DNA from 3 places in the Paenibacillus sp. FSL R10-2782 genome. Region 1 is predicted to be linked to each of the others. Evidence: riboswitches for the same ligand, from Rfam matches in the RefSeq annotation. Region 1 holds a riboswitch; each other region holds the start of a gene.
What was found. Region 1 has a riboswitch for cyclic di-GMP ahead of NST83_RS02315 (transglutaminase-like domain-containing protein). Riboswitches for the same ligand answer to the same signal wherever they lie in the genome.
Positions count from the first base shown of each region.

Region 2: linked by a shared signal. The riboswitch ahead of NST83_RS13185 (amino acid adenylation domain-containing protein) and the one ahead of NST83_RS02315 (transglutaminase-like domain-containing protein) in region 1 are both predicted to bind cyclic di-GMP.
Region 3: linked by a shared signal. The riboswitch ahead of NST83_RS05850 (glycosyl hydrolase) and the one ahead of NST83_RS02315 (transglutaminase-like domain-containing protein) in region 1 are both predicted to bind cyclic di-GMP.

Region 1 covers NZ_CP151951.1:512,506-517,012, reverse strand. Annotated here, with positions in the region: gene NST83_RS02325 (DUF445 domain-containing protein) at 1-418, opposite strand, end outside; gene NST83_RS02320 (AraC family transcriptional regulator) at 1,126-2,013, shown strand; cyclic di-GMP riboswitch class I at 2,113-2,193, shown strand; cyclic di-GMP riboswitch class I at 2,236-2,318, shown strand; gene NST83_RS02315 (transglutaminase-like domain-containing protein) at 2,332-3,138, shown strand; gene NST83_RS02310 (collagen binding domain-containing protein) at 3,352-4,507, shown strand, end outside.
Region 2 covers NZ_CP151951.1:2,930,763-2,935,269, forward strand. Annotated here, with positions in the region: gene NST83_RS13185 (amino acid adenylation domain-containing protein) at 1-1,969, opposite strand, end outside; cyclic di-GMP riboswitch class I at 2,103-2,192, opposite strand; gene NST83_RS13190 (aldo/keto reductase) at 2,646-3,656, opposite strand; gene NST83_RS13195 (DNA topoisomerase 3) at 4,016-4,507, opposite strand, start outside.
Region 3 covers NZ_CP151951.1:1,280,538-1,285,044, forward strand. Annotated here, with positions in the region: gene NST83_RS05845 (sugar phosphate nucleotidyltransferase) at 1-1,109, shown strand, start outside; cyclic di-GMP riboswitch class I at 1,272-1,352, shown strand; gene NST83_RS05850 (glycosyl hydrolase) at 1,333-2,958, shown strand; gene NST83_RS05855 (hypothetical protein) at 3,008-4,507, shown strand, end outside.

The DNA.
Region 1 (4,507 bases):
GAAGCGACCGAACCAGTCGTTTGGCGAGAACATCTATGGATGCGGCCGCTTCCAGCGTGTGCATTCCCTTTTCCACACCGCCCAGCATCAAATCAGCCAGCCGGATATCGGCAATTTTAGATGCGATACTGTCTTTGTTAAGTAGGTTATTTTCCACCGTACTCACCAAGGCACTCGTCAGCTTGCCCCTGTTCTTGGGAAGAAGCGCCGTGTGCGGAATCGGAATGCCCAGCGGGTGACGGAACAATGCGGTGACAGCGAACCAGTCTGCCAGTCCTCCGACAAGTCCTGCCTCGAAAGCACCTGCTAACAACCGAGCCCAGCCATATTGCTGAAAAGGCAACGTAGCTGCAAAGCCTGCTCCCAAAATAACGAGCGACCAAGCCGCTGCGGTTTTCGTATTTTTTGGTTTTTCCATCCTATAATCCTCCAAACTGACTGTCGAGTAAGTAAAGCCCTATATCTGTATTACCCATCATATCATTGCCCGTATAAATTCCAAAGCTAATAACACTCTATCTCTTAACAGAGTAGAAAATCACGCAAATAAGTGAATGCACTTTTTGTATGATTTTGTACTTTTATGCTGTTATTTATCATACAATTAACATATATTAACAATGCACAAATCAGCATAAAAAAAATTCATATATCTCCCTTGTGCGCCTACATATTTGTGAACAAAATCACAACATTGGACCCAATCTAATTTTTTCCATGATAAGCCTAATGAACTATTTCGCTAGAACAAAGACCCATTTTTTTTAAAACGAAAGGATATGCGCGATGGAAGGTGGAATGGGCATAGAATACCTTTAGTATCCTTTCCTGGAGTTTATCCCAGAAATGAATTGAACCCATGGCATCTCCGAATTTTTTCAACATGATTTATCTTTTTCGTAGGAATAAATGAGTTAAACTATGGAGGAAACGGGGCTGTATACACCATAATAGTACACCTGAATTAAAATGGGAAATAATTCAAAATATTATTCGCTACATGCATTTATGTGATGTGATAAAATAAAACCGTATAAATAGGAAATCATGTGCAAACCACCATTTAGTTTGTTAAACAAACAGCCATTAGCTTGATAAATTTGCTCTTTTGTAAAGGAATTGGATATGACAACAGACCAAAAAAACAACGGGAATGGCATCCCTTGGAGCAGCGATCCAGTAATCATTGCACGTACTCCCTCCGCTTTTGCCAAGAAATCCCTTTTTTATATACAGGAAATAGGTTATTTCAAAAAAACATCTGCTTATGCCATGGAACGGAAGGAGCTTACTTCGTTCTTGCTCGTTTTTACGTTATCAGGACAAGGGGAATTGCTGTACCGGGAGAAAAAATACATATTGAAGCCTCATGATATGTTTTTCGTTAGTTGTGAGGAATACGTACAGTACAGCACCGCTGGTCATGAAGCATGGGAGTTTATCAGTGTAAATGTGTACGGCAATCTGATCGACAATTTCTATGAACAATTTGCCAAACACAACAAGCCTGTAATAACACTCAACGATCCATGCATCATATTGGACAAGCTGCGTTCCCTGTTATGCGTACAATCTGACAGAACTCTCTCTGCTGAGCTGTTTACATCCAGACTCATCGGTGAGTTGCTGACGTATATTTTGCAGCACCCGTACGATCATCCGTATGTAAACCAGGATACGATCACCGAGATACGCAAGGTTCAGCAATATTTGGATCGATCCTACAGTGAACGAATTACGCTGGATTCTCTGGCAGACATGTTTGAGTTAAACAAATTCAATCTCGCTAAAAACTTCAAGAAACAGATCGGATTTTCTCCTATTGATTATCTCATTAATGTCCGCATCACAGCGGCTCAAGGCTGGCTCAAAACCAGTGACGAATCCATTGTGGATATCGCACGGTTTGTAGGTATTCCCAACACCAGCCACTTTATCAACCTGTTCAAGGAACATGTCGGAGAAACCCCACATTCCTTCCGCAAAAAATGGGGGAATCGAACCAAACTATAATCTCATCTATCCAATGACTTTGTCGAAAAACAGAGAAAAACCGAGATTGTGCTTGCCTGATCGGGAGCCCAACTGATAGAATGATAGATATAGACTGTTCAGGATAAATGGCAAACCTGTCGAAAGCCAGGGACGCAAAGCTACAGGGCCTTCTTTTTAAGATGGCAGCCAGCTACCGGTTGGAGAGGCTTTTTGTCGTGTCTTTTTTTCCTAAAAAACTTTATACGATAATAGCAAACCTGTCGAAAGGCAGGGACGCAAAGCTATAGGGCCTTCTTTTTTTAGATGGCAGCCTGGCCGCCGAAAGGAAGTTTTTCTATGAGGAAAATGTCGTTTTTTTTACTAATTTTAGTTTTTTTGTTATCCATCCCCCTACATACGACAGCATTTGCTGCCGAAAGTCAGGCATGGCTGAATCAAAACAACGTAAACCGCGGTATTGTTAGTATACGTTATCCTGTCAACTCCAATGTCAAAACCAAGATCGTAATTACCAAGGATGCGGAGAAATACTCTTATTATCTGAATTCGAGCAAACCTGAGGAAGCATTCGCTCTTCAAATGGGCAATGGCAGTTATAACATTCGCTTATTGGAACAGCTAACTGGCAATCAGTATAATGTGATAGGTGAAGAAACAGTCCAGTTAAATTTGAACGACAGTAAAACCATATACCTCAATTCTGTTCAAAATATTGACTGGAGCGATACAAATCAGGCGATTCGGAAGGCCAGAGAATTAACCAAGGGTGCCACGACAGATGATGAAAAGGTGAAACGTATTTACGAGTATGTTATTAGTCATATTAAATACGATTCCAACCAGTCCTTCACCCTATCAACTGACTATCTTCCACAAATTGATCGCACACTGGTTGCGCAAAAAGACATTTGCTATGGATATGCTTCACTGTTCGCCGCCATGCTTCGAAGTGTGGATGTTCCAACCAAGCTGGTTATGGGTGAATCCTCCTATGTGAAAACCTACCACGCCTGGAATGAAGTCAATATCAACAATCAATGGGTTATCATTGACACTACAGTAGATGCCGCTCTAAAAGACGGAAAACAGAAGTTTGCAATGGCCAAAGAGCCCTCCAAATATACAAAAACAAAACAATATTAATTTTTTTATAGTAAGCCCTGATCACTGCGATCAGGGCTTTTTTCTATTCTTGTTGAGAAATTGTTGAGATAAGGAAGGTATTGTATACCTAGTCAGTCATTTAAAAACTAACGTGTTGAATATACTATTTCCGGGACAAAAAAAGAGGGGGGAACCAAAACCGCCCGGGTACTTTCCATAATAATATGATGAATAGGAGACTTACTTAAGAGTATGAGAACAAAAATAAATGTAACGATCATTGTACTATTGCTTATTTTCCAAAGCTTTTTTAGTGCAGCGCTGGCTTACGCAGACACTTCAACCACGGCTGTATCAGATAGCGCTGTAAGCGATCCTGCGAATACAGTTATGGGAGATGTATACGGTATTCCAAACCCTGAACCATTAGAGGCACCTCCCAGCATAGCTCCTATGATTCAGGCAGCGGCCAGCTCAGTTCAAGTAGACAATATTTTAACCAAGCTGATCTTGACGGATGAAACTGGCCGTATCATTGATGCTGTGGATAATCCTGGCGTCCGTGTGGATATTGGCGCGGCAGTCCAGCTGAGCTATGAATGGGAGATTCCGGACAATCAGTATAAAGAAGGAGATATCTTCACCTTTAACTTGCCGGAACAATTTGAAATTTACACAGATATCTCATCTCCGTTAATTTCAACAGATGGAGAGGTTGGTACCTTTACGGTAGATCGCCAAGGGAAAGTCATTATGACCTTTAACGATTACGTAGAGAATCATTCCAACGTAAGCGGAAAACTGCAAGTAAAAACCGAGTTCAGTAAGGAAGTTGCAAAGGGCAGCACAGAAGTCATTATTGCGACTCCAATTAAGATTGGGGTACAAACATCCATCGTCAACATCAAACCCGCTTCTGGGCCCCCAATAAGCAAACAAGGAAAAGCTAACGGCAAAAACAAGATTGACTGGGCCATTAATGTGAATACACAATTGGACACCGTAAAGAATGCGATCGTAACAGACCCGACTCCTCAAGGGCTGGAGCTGCTGCGAGACACCTTCCAATTGTATAATCTGCAAGTCAATATTGACGGCTCGACGGTAGTTAAGGACCAAATCAGCGAGGATAAGTATACGCTCGAACCAGATCAAGCCGGTACGGGCTTTGTTATTCGTTTTAAAGACGCGAGCATTAGCCAAGCCTATCAGATTCAATATTCCACAGATATTACAAGTGACGAAACCCGTTTCTCCAACACAGCTACTTTTTCGGGAGACTCTATGAATGGTGTCTCTGCTACCGCTACCGTACAGGTTGATCGCGGAGAATTTTTGTCCAAGAAGGTGGAAAGCTACGATCCTGTTACACAAACGGTATCTTGGGTGATCAAGTACAACTTCAGCG
Region 2 (4,507 bases), 2.4 Mb from region 1:
ATTGCAGCATCCGGTCCGATCCGTCCACGCCCCATTGTTCCTGGAAGAAATGCTGGAGGTTAATGATTCCCCGGTGTTCTACCATGACCCCTTTGGGTTTCCCCGTGGAACCCGAGGTATAGATGATATAAGACAAATCCTCCGGCTTGTTAACAGGCTCTGGATTGGCACTGCCGTCCGGTTCTATATGTCTTAGGCTTTCGCCATCCAAGTCCATGATTGCCCCGTGATAGGTGAGCTTGTCCCGGAGATGCTTTTGCGTCAGTACAATGGACGCACTGCTGTCCTCCAGCATGTAGTGAATCCGTTCCTCCGGATAATTCGGATCTATCGGCAGGTAGGCTCCGCCCGCTTTGAGTGTTCCCAGGATGCCTATGACCATTTCCATGGAACGCTCCGCCATGATGGCGACGATATCATCCGGCTTCACTCCATGCTCTCTTAAGATTGTAGCCAGCCGATTGGCCTGCTCGTTCAGCTCCCGGTAGGTCAGCGTTTGCTCTCCCCAGACCAAAGCCGGATGATCTGCTCTTTGTTCCGCTCGTTCCTCAAACAGTCCCTGAATCGTGTGATCCTTTGGATATTCCGCCTCCGTATGGTTAAAACCGCGAACTAGCGTACCCCTTTCTTCCTCTGGCACGATTTCGATTTGCGAAATAAGAGTTTCACTTTGCTCCATGACTTGAGCAAATAAATATTCAAAGTGGGAGATAACGTTATCAATGGAGATGAATCTTTCAAAAGCCTGTATCTGATAGTCAAAATTAACGGCTACATCCGCTTCACCTTCTTGTCCCCATATCAGGAGATTGAGTGCATTTCTTTCATGATGATGCGGCATACTTACAATCCGGCTTGCTGCGCCGATCAATGCTTCTCTCGTTTCCTGTTCTTCGAAAGAAAGCGATATATCAAACAGTTTTCCTTTCTCATTGCTGTTCTCGTAAACCGCCCGGTAAATTTCACCGAAAGACATTTTCTGATGACGATAGCATTGCATAAGCTCACGTTTGATGCTCTTAATCAGTTCTTTGAAGCTTATATCTTTCTCGGGGCTGATCCGCAGCGGCAGCACGTTGGCGAAATGTCCCATCGTCTGCTTATATTTCGCTTTGCTCCGATTAAAAACCGGGACGCCGATCACCATTTCGTTCCGATTGCAAATCTTGCTGAAATACAGGAACAGTATGCCTAAAAAATAGTGGAACGACGAGCATCCTTCCTCTTTGCAAAATTCAATCATTTGATTGTATAACGCCTTGTTTATAGTTAAGGTTCGCCGATCACTCCAAACGGAATCGCCGTCACCATCATCGACATCCATGCCTCTGCTCAACAGAGGCTCGGGAATGGTCAGGTATTTGTTCTGCCAGAACGCCCTGTCTTTTAAAAAGGCCGGAGAATTCAGATAATTCTGATTATCGGAAATAAAATCAGCATAGGAATAGACCGTTCTGTTCATTTCGCCAATTCCTTGCACCAATTTATTGTAATTGTCAAACATTTGACTGATTAAGAGAGCAAATCCCCATCCGTCGATCACCAAATGATGAACTTTAAGTAAAATGAAGTATGTGTTCGGGGCACCTTTCAACAAAACAAATTGAAAATAGAAGTCCTCTGGTTGAAAAGGTTTTAAAAACTCATTTTTCATCCAGTTAATGCAAAAAGAGTTTGGATTTTCCTTTACTGAAAAATCATGAAACGCAACTTCATAGTCAGCTTCCGGCAAAAATGTTAAATAAGGCTCTCCCTTTTTATCAATAAAACGGGTACTCAGAGAATCATTCTGTGTGATTAATAACTGCATGGACTGCCTAATGATAGCTGTATTCAGGTTTCCTTTAACCTCAACATACCCACCGATATTGTAAATAGGCTTTCCAGGGTACATGCACTGTTCGAACCATATATCTTTCTGATAGGAACTTAACGGATACTCCTTGAAACTTACTACGCTCGTTTGCATAAAATCCCCTCCGTTTGTTAATCATTTCATGCGTTCTACTCCATATTCCAAAAAATCATTTCCACTACAAATAAAAGAAGCCTGTTCCCATAGAAAAAACACAGGAACAGACAGCAGACTTCGCCCGGTTTCCTTCGGCAACCTGGCAATCATGGCTGTTTAATCCAGCTTTAGACCCATGGCTTTGTGTCCACCACTTTCGAGGTGTTTACGATTAACGGGAATTACTTTCGTATATTTTTTTACATCTTTTGAGTATGCTCTTATGCTTCTTCCTCCTACATTCGGTAGGATCTGACCTTGGGTTCTCAAAACATTTATTTTGACATAGTTTCACAATACGTTGTTAGCTGCCGATTAAAATACTTCAGCAAGCCACTAAATTTCTGTCATCCGACAACTCCAGTTCATTTTACTTAGTGAGTGTAGTTGGACTGATTAAGAACAAGTAAGCTTACTGTGGAGAATATATCCAGGGTCTAGTCACAAAGCGTAGCACCCCAAAGAAAAGAATGTCCTTGTCCTTGCAAGAAATGTCGCGCCTGTGAACAAAGCATTAATGTCAACCAAGCGTCAAGGAGCGTACATGGGCAATATCGCCCTGGTCATAGAAATGTTAGACAGCGTACAGGCGAAGTTCATTTTCCAACGAAATATTCCAGTGTTTTTGCCACGATTACTTCGATCTCAGCACCTGGTTGGAAACATGGCTGACCATCTCAATTTCACCGGCTGTCAAGGTAAACTGCATCGCCTTCACATTTTCCTCAGCATGATGTACTTTTGAAGCCCCAGGTATCGCAAATACGTTCTCTCCGTGAGCGTTAATCAGCCAATTCAGAGCAATCTGCGTTGGCGACACGTTATATTGTTGAGCCAGCTGTTCCAATGTTTCAATCAGCGGCTTCGATCTCCGCAGCCCCGAATCCCGGAATGCCGCCGTCCACTTGCGCGGACCCTTGATCGACTTGACTAGAGAAGGATTTTTATGGAATTTCCCACTTAAGATCCCCTGCATTAACGGAGAGTATGCGATGATCGCCACACCAAGCTCTTTAGCCGTGTCCAGAATTCCGTTCTGTTCGATTCTCCGGTCGAGCAGGCTGTATTTCACTTGATTCGAAACTAGGCGAAGGCCGTGCTCACGCAGCACACGATCGGCTTCACGTATTTGTTGCGCGGAAAAGTTGCTTACGCCCACATATTTAATCTTTCCCTGCCCAACCAGTTTAGCCATCGCATTCATCACGGCGCCAACCGAAGCAAAGGAGTAAGGCGAATGCACCTGATAGAGGTGAATCGTCCGTTGATCCAAATGGCGAATACGTTCATCAATCGTTGCAGTGATACTACCTGCGGTCCGAAAGGCCGGCCACCACTTCGTAGCGATATTCGCCTGTTCCGCGAGCGGTCCTCCGATCTCATTCAGCGTGCCGGCCAGTAGCTGTTCAGACTGTCCGCCACCGTATGCTTCAGCGGTATCAAACCAATTAATTCCACCTTCTAAACTGGTCTGTACGATTTGCCGTATATCCTCCCGCCGCAGCACTGGCCAGAATTTCCCGACTATCCCTTTTCCATTGCTGAATTGCCAACACCCAAGCCCCAGCGGTGACAGCTTTAAATCCGAGTTGCCCAGCTTACGTAATTGCAGTGAGCCTGCCACATTTGCCGTTTTCACTTCCACGATCCTTCCATCATCTCCCGTAAAAAATTTTCATGTGAAACGATTGCGTTCACGTTTTAAAGCACAAACATAACTTTTCTTCCTGGTTTGCACAGTCCGCCATGGGAAGTTTTTTGAACGCTATGCATAAAGTCTGCTTTATAAACTACTTAAAAAAAATACTTTTGCATAACCCTTATTTGTTTTATCGGTTGGAAGCTTACAAATGTTTAATAAAATGTTATACAAGCATCTCTTATGGGGAATTTTGGGGTGCGAAACATAAAAAAGATGACTCCTGATGAACTCAGAAATCATCTGATGACAGCTAGAAAAGGCCTTCTTTTTCAATCTGCCGAAAATCATACCCTGTGCAAGTATCAGTTTTCCTCACGAACGCTAAGTTGCCCTGTACCTGGTTCATTCAGAACAATTCTTGCTTTGACGGTCGATCCATCTTTGCGCTTAAAAGATAGCAGCTGTGTCTGCCCCTTCGTCAACAGAGACTTGAGCATCGTTTCCGTAATCTGCTTACCAGCGTATTCCTTCCAGACGACAAAGCCGCAGCCCTGCTTGTAGTGGCTGCATCCATATCCTTTGCGGCCTTCAATAATGCTCCCGCCGCAATTCGAGCGCGGGCAGCTGCCTAAAGTCTGCCTTTGGCCCGGCGAAGTGCCCAACGGCTCGGCGGACGAAGCTCGCGCTGCCCTCGTGCTTGAGCTACTCCCGACTGAACCCGATGCAGTACGACCTCCTGCACTCGATAGTACTTGCTCCGGTGACGATGCTTCGCCCGAGTTGTTGGTACGTCGTGACGGAGCGCGTGCAGCCCCTTGGGTGGTGATGCTTCCGCTTCCACTTGCTCCTCCACT
Region 3 (4,507 bases), 770 kb from region 1:
CTGCCATTGCGCTGACAGCGACTTATCTATATTCCATCGTTGGAGTTTCGCCCGATGAAATTGTTGCTATATTGCCGGTAGATCCCTATGTAGAGGATGCTTTCTTTGCTACAGTCGCCCAGTTGGAACATACTCTTCAGGAGAGTGAAGGCAAGCTTGCACTAATCGGGGTTGTCCCTTCCTATCCCTCTGAGAAATATGGTTACATTATACCGAAAAATGATGCCACACAAGGTAGCACAGGCTACCGCGAAGTGAGCCATTTTCAAGAGAAACCCGACCGGGAGCAGGCGGAGCGTCTGATGGAACGCAATGCTCTATGGAACTGCGGGGTTTTTGCATTCAAATTGGGTTACTTGCTCGATATCTTGGCATCCAAAGGTTTGCCGCTGAACTATGAAGAAATGCAAAAGCAATATTCTTCTCTGGAAAAAATCAGCTTTGACTATGAGGTAGTCGAGAAGGAGCAGGACATCGTTGTTCTCCCGTATGATGGATTCTGGAAGGATTTAGGTACTTGGAACACCTTAACGGAAGAAATGTCACATCAGCAAGTGGGCAGAGGCGTAGTCACGGAGGATTGCGTCAATACGAGCCTTATCAACGAACTGGATATCCCCGTGGCAATCATTGGAACGAATGATCTGATCGTAGCTGCCAGCCCGGATGGCATCCTTGTGACCAATAAGGCGGAAAGTCCGCGCATCAAGGAAGTGCTCAAGGCTCATAATCAGCGTCCAATGTACGAAGAGCGCCGTTGGGGGCATTATCGGGTAGTGGATTATGTGAAGTATGACGAGGGCAACGAGGTATTGACCAAGCGAATCCGTGTGCTGCAAGGCAAAAATATCAGCTACCAGCTTCATTTCAAACGGAGTGAAATTTGGACCATTATTAGCGGTGAAGCGGAAATTATTTTGAATGAAAAGCTGCATAAGGTGAAGGCTGGTGATGTGGTTCGTATTCCAGAAGGGACGAAGCATAGTATTTTAGCCGTGACTGATGTGGAATTGATCGAGGTACAGACAGGTTCTGAGTTGATCGAAGAGGATATTGTCCGTTTTTGCATGGATTGGGATGAAATTTCCCGTCACAAGTTTATTTCATAAATATTTTGCGAAATCCTGAAAGATGAAAAAAAGACTCATTTATGAAGTTATTTAGCTCAAACTGTCGAAAATACACGAAAATCTGTAAATTCATAAACATGACCTATTAAATTTTGGTAAAAAAAAGTCGATACTTAGGGTAAGAAGGAATCCAAACTCCTTCCACGATAAACGCAGCCCTGTTGAAAGGCAGGTACGCAAAGCTAAAGGGCCTTCCGTGAGGATGGCAGCCTGGCTACCGAAAGGAAGAGCGAGAGTGAGCCCCTATTTTACCCCTGTGTATCGATGGATACGCAGTGTACTCCCCGTTGTTATGCTTTTTTCTTTGTTGCCTGTCGGTTTCGGTGAATCTCTGTCCGTGGCGAATGCTGCCACATTACAGCCTGTTAATTCGGACGCTTCTGCTGAGGCCCGTGAACTATACAGCTATTTGATCAGCATCTCCGGGAAAAAAATGGTCACAGGTCAACATGACTATTTGGAAAGTCCGGATGAATTAAGCAACAAGGTCCAAAAAATCAGTAAGGCGTATGTTGGTGTACATGGCTACGAGATGGGGGCCATCTCCGGTCAGTCCGCCACTACGGAGGCAGCACAACGTAAAAATGTCGTCGATAGCGCCATACGTTGGAGTAGAGATGGCGGCATGGTTACAATGACTTATCATGAACCGCTGCCGGGTAAACCACTGACTTGGGCTAATGTGCAGGCGAAAGTAAGCCAGGCGGAGTTTAATAAATATGTGACGCCGGGTACTGCGCAGTATAATCTTCTCATTGCCGATCTGGATAAGGTCGCTATATCGTTAAAGCAGCTTCGTGATGCAGGAGTTCCAGTATTATGGAGACCTTACCACGAAATGAACGGCGACTGGTTCTGGTGGGGAAATAAAAACAATTTCAATCAGCTATGGGATATCATGTATGACCGTTTTGCAAACACGCATCAACTGAACAATCTGCTGTGGGTATGGAGTCCGAATGCGCCTAATTCGTACACTGTCCCATATACCCCGAAATATCCGGGGGATGACAAAGTGGATATTTTGGCTGTAGACATTTACAACCATGATTTTAAGCAAAGCCATTACGAAGGACTGCTCGGACTGGCACGGAATAAGCCGATTGCCATTGGGGAACATGGTGAGGTACCCAGTCCCGAGGTGATGCAGGCTCAGCCAAAATGGGTGTATTCCATGACCTGGGGCAAGATGCTGACCGAAAATAACACGACGGATCAGATTCAGGATTATATGAATGATTCGACAAGCTTGACGCGGGATGATGTGAAAAAAGGATTAGCTGCGATGAAAGAACCTGACACGGAGCTACCGACCGTACCGGACACGGGGTCAAACGATCCAACTCCGGCTCCGCCAGTGGTAAGTAAACCAACCCCGCCTTCCGTTCCGGATATGGTTTATGCGAACGGGTTGCGGGGTGAATATTTTAACAGTATGGATCTGGACGGCACCACTGTTTTGGTTCGTACAGACAGTATGCTGGATTATAACTGGCGTGCGGCCTCGCCTGATCCCAAGGTGAAGGCTGATCAGTTCTCGGTCCGCTGGACGGGCAAAATCAAGCCGCAATACAGTGAGACCTATACGTTTACCACGATTTCTGATGATGGTATTCGTGTATGGGTAGACGGCAAGCTGGTTATTGATAGCTGGTTCAAACAAAGCTGGACGGAACGCAAGGGCAGCATTACCTTGCAAGCAGGCAAAATGGCAGATTTGAAAGTTGAATATTATGATGAAAAAGGCGACGCAATGGCACGTCTGATGTGGGAAAGTCAGCATGAAGCGAAAGCGGTAATTCCCGGCAACGCTTTGTTTCTTCCTTGATATATACTCTTTCCCCGCCAAAAATTTTGAGGAGAGAGGGTGGAGCACAATGATGAAAAATTGGTTGACCCAAAGGTATATAGTAGTATTGGCCGGGCTGCTAGGGGTCGCAGCTATAGCGCTGATTGCCTGGTTTATTCATACGCCTCCCAAGAGTGAAGAACTTCAGACGATTAAAGTAGCGGCGGCCAGTCCGGTATGGAAGATTGGTCAGCGGGATGACTCTTCAGCAGAATTTAAAGGTATGGTTGGTAAGGACAATGTCAATATTTCGGCGGCCTCCACCGAGTCGTCTGCTAAAGGAGCATCGTCAGCGATGTCCATAGCAGAAAGTACAACGGCTCCGGTATTGCTCAGCAGTGGAGATATTCCTCCCGGTTTAAATGCGTCCATGAATCCTGAACTATCACTCCAGTACAAGCTGGATCAGGTTCCTCCCAACGGGATGATATTCCGTGTACGGATTTTGGATGCGGGTAAAGCCGTTCCCCAAATGGCTGTATTTTCAAATCATCAGTTGTCCGGTATCATTCAGATTGCCGGGGTTTCCGGCACAGGCAGTGCATATAATTTCAAAAACAACTACGAGCTGTATATCCCCAAAGAGCAATTGCAAAGCGGTGTTAACGTACTCAAGCTAAAGACAGCACGCTGCCTATACTGCTCCTCTGCTGAAGATAAAAATGTGTGGTGGACTTGGGATGACTTGAGCTTGGAGACGTTAGCTTCACCTGCGACTGAGCCGATACACGGTAAATATATACTGACCGGAACGAATGTGAACAATAAAGAATTTTATTATGATCAGGGTGCGGTAAAACATTTACCATACGTTCTCAAATGGCTGGGAATTGCATATAGCGGCAATGTCATGAGAGTCACCTGTGCCAGTAATGTGAACAAGGCATGCACAGACGTGGGAGAGTACTACCAAACGTTGAAGCAGTATAATATGCAATCGTCGGCCTTGTATTTATATACGGGCGATATCAAGCTGCAAAAAGACGGTTCCCTGCCGGAGACAGCCAAGCAGAAGTTGCGCGATTATGTAAAAAAATATGGTTCATACCTGCAATATTATGAAGTGGATAATGAACCGGGATTGTTTAACCGCTCGAAAGCGGTCAATCTGGCCGTTGCCAAGTGGCTGAATACGGAAGGTAAGCAATTGGCGCCGCATCTCAAAACGGTAGCGCCGGGCTGGGCCTACTGGCCGACGTATTCGACCAAGGCTTGTAAAAACCAAACCGGAGGTACGCCGAAATGCGGCGATCCGGATGGATGGGAGCGGGACCCGGCACAGCGTAAACAACTGGAGGATGTCACCGACCTGACTAACGGGCACGCCTATGGCGAATCGTATAATGAAGAGGGCGGGGGCAGCTTCGTCCAAAATTTGAAAACCTTCGGCGGTTCGAGCAATGGGCTGGAGAAGAAGATGCTGAATACGGAGTTTGGTACGAACGATACGCATCGGGACAACCCTGATTACGGGGCCAGTCAGCCACAAGCAGCAGCATTCGACCGGATTATGCGTTCGCAGATCGGT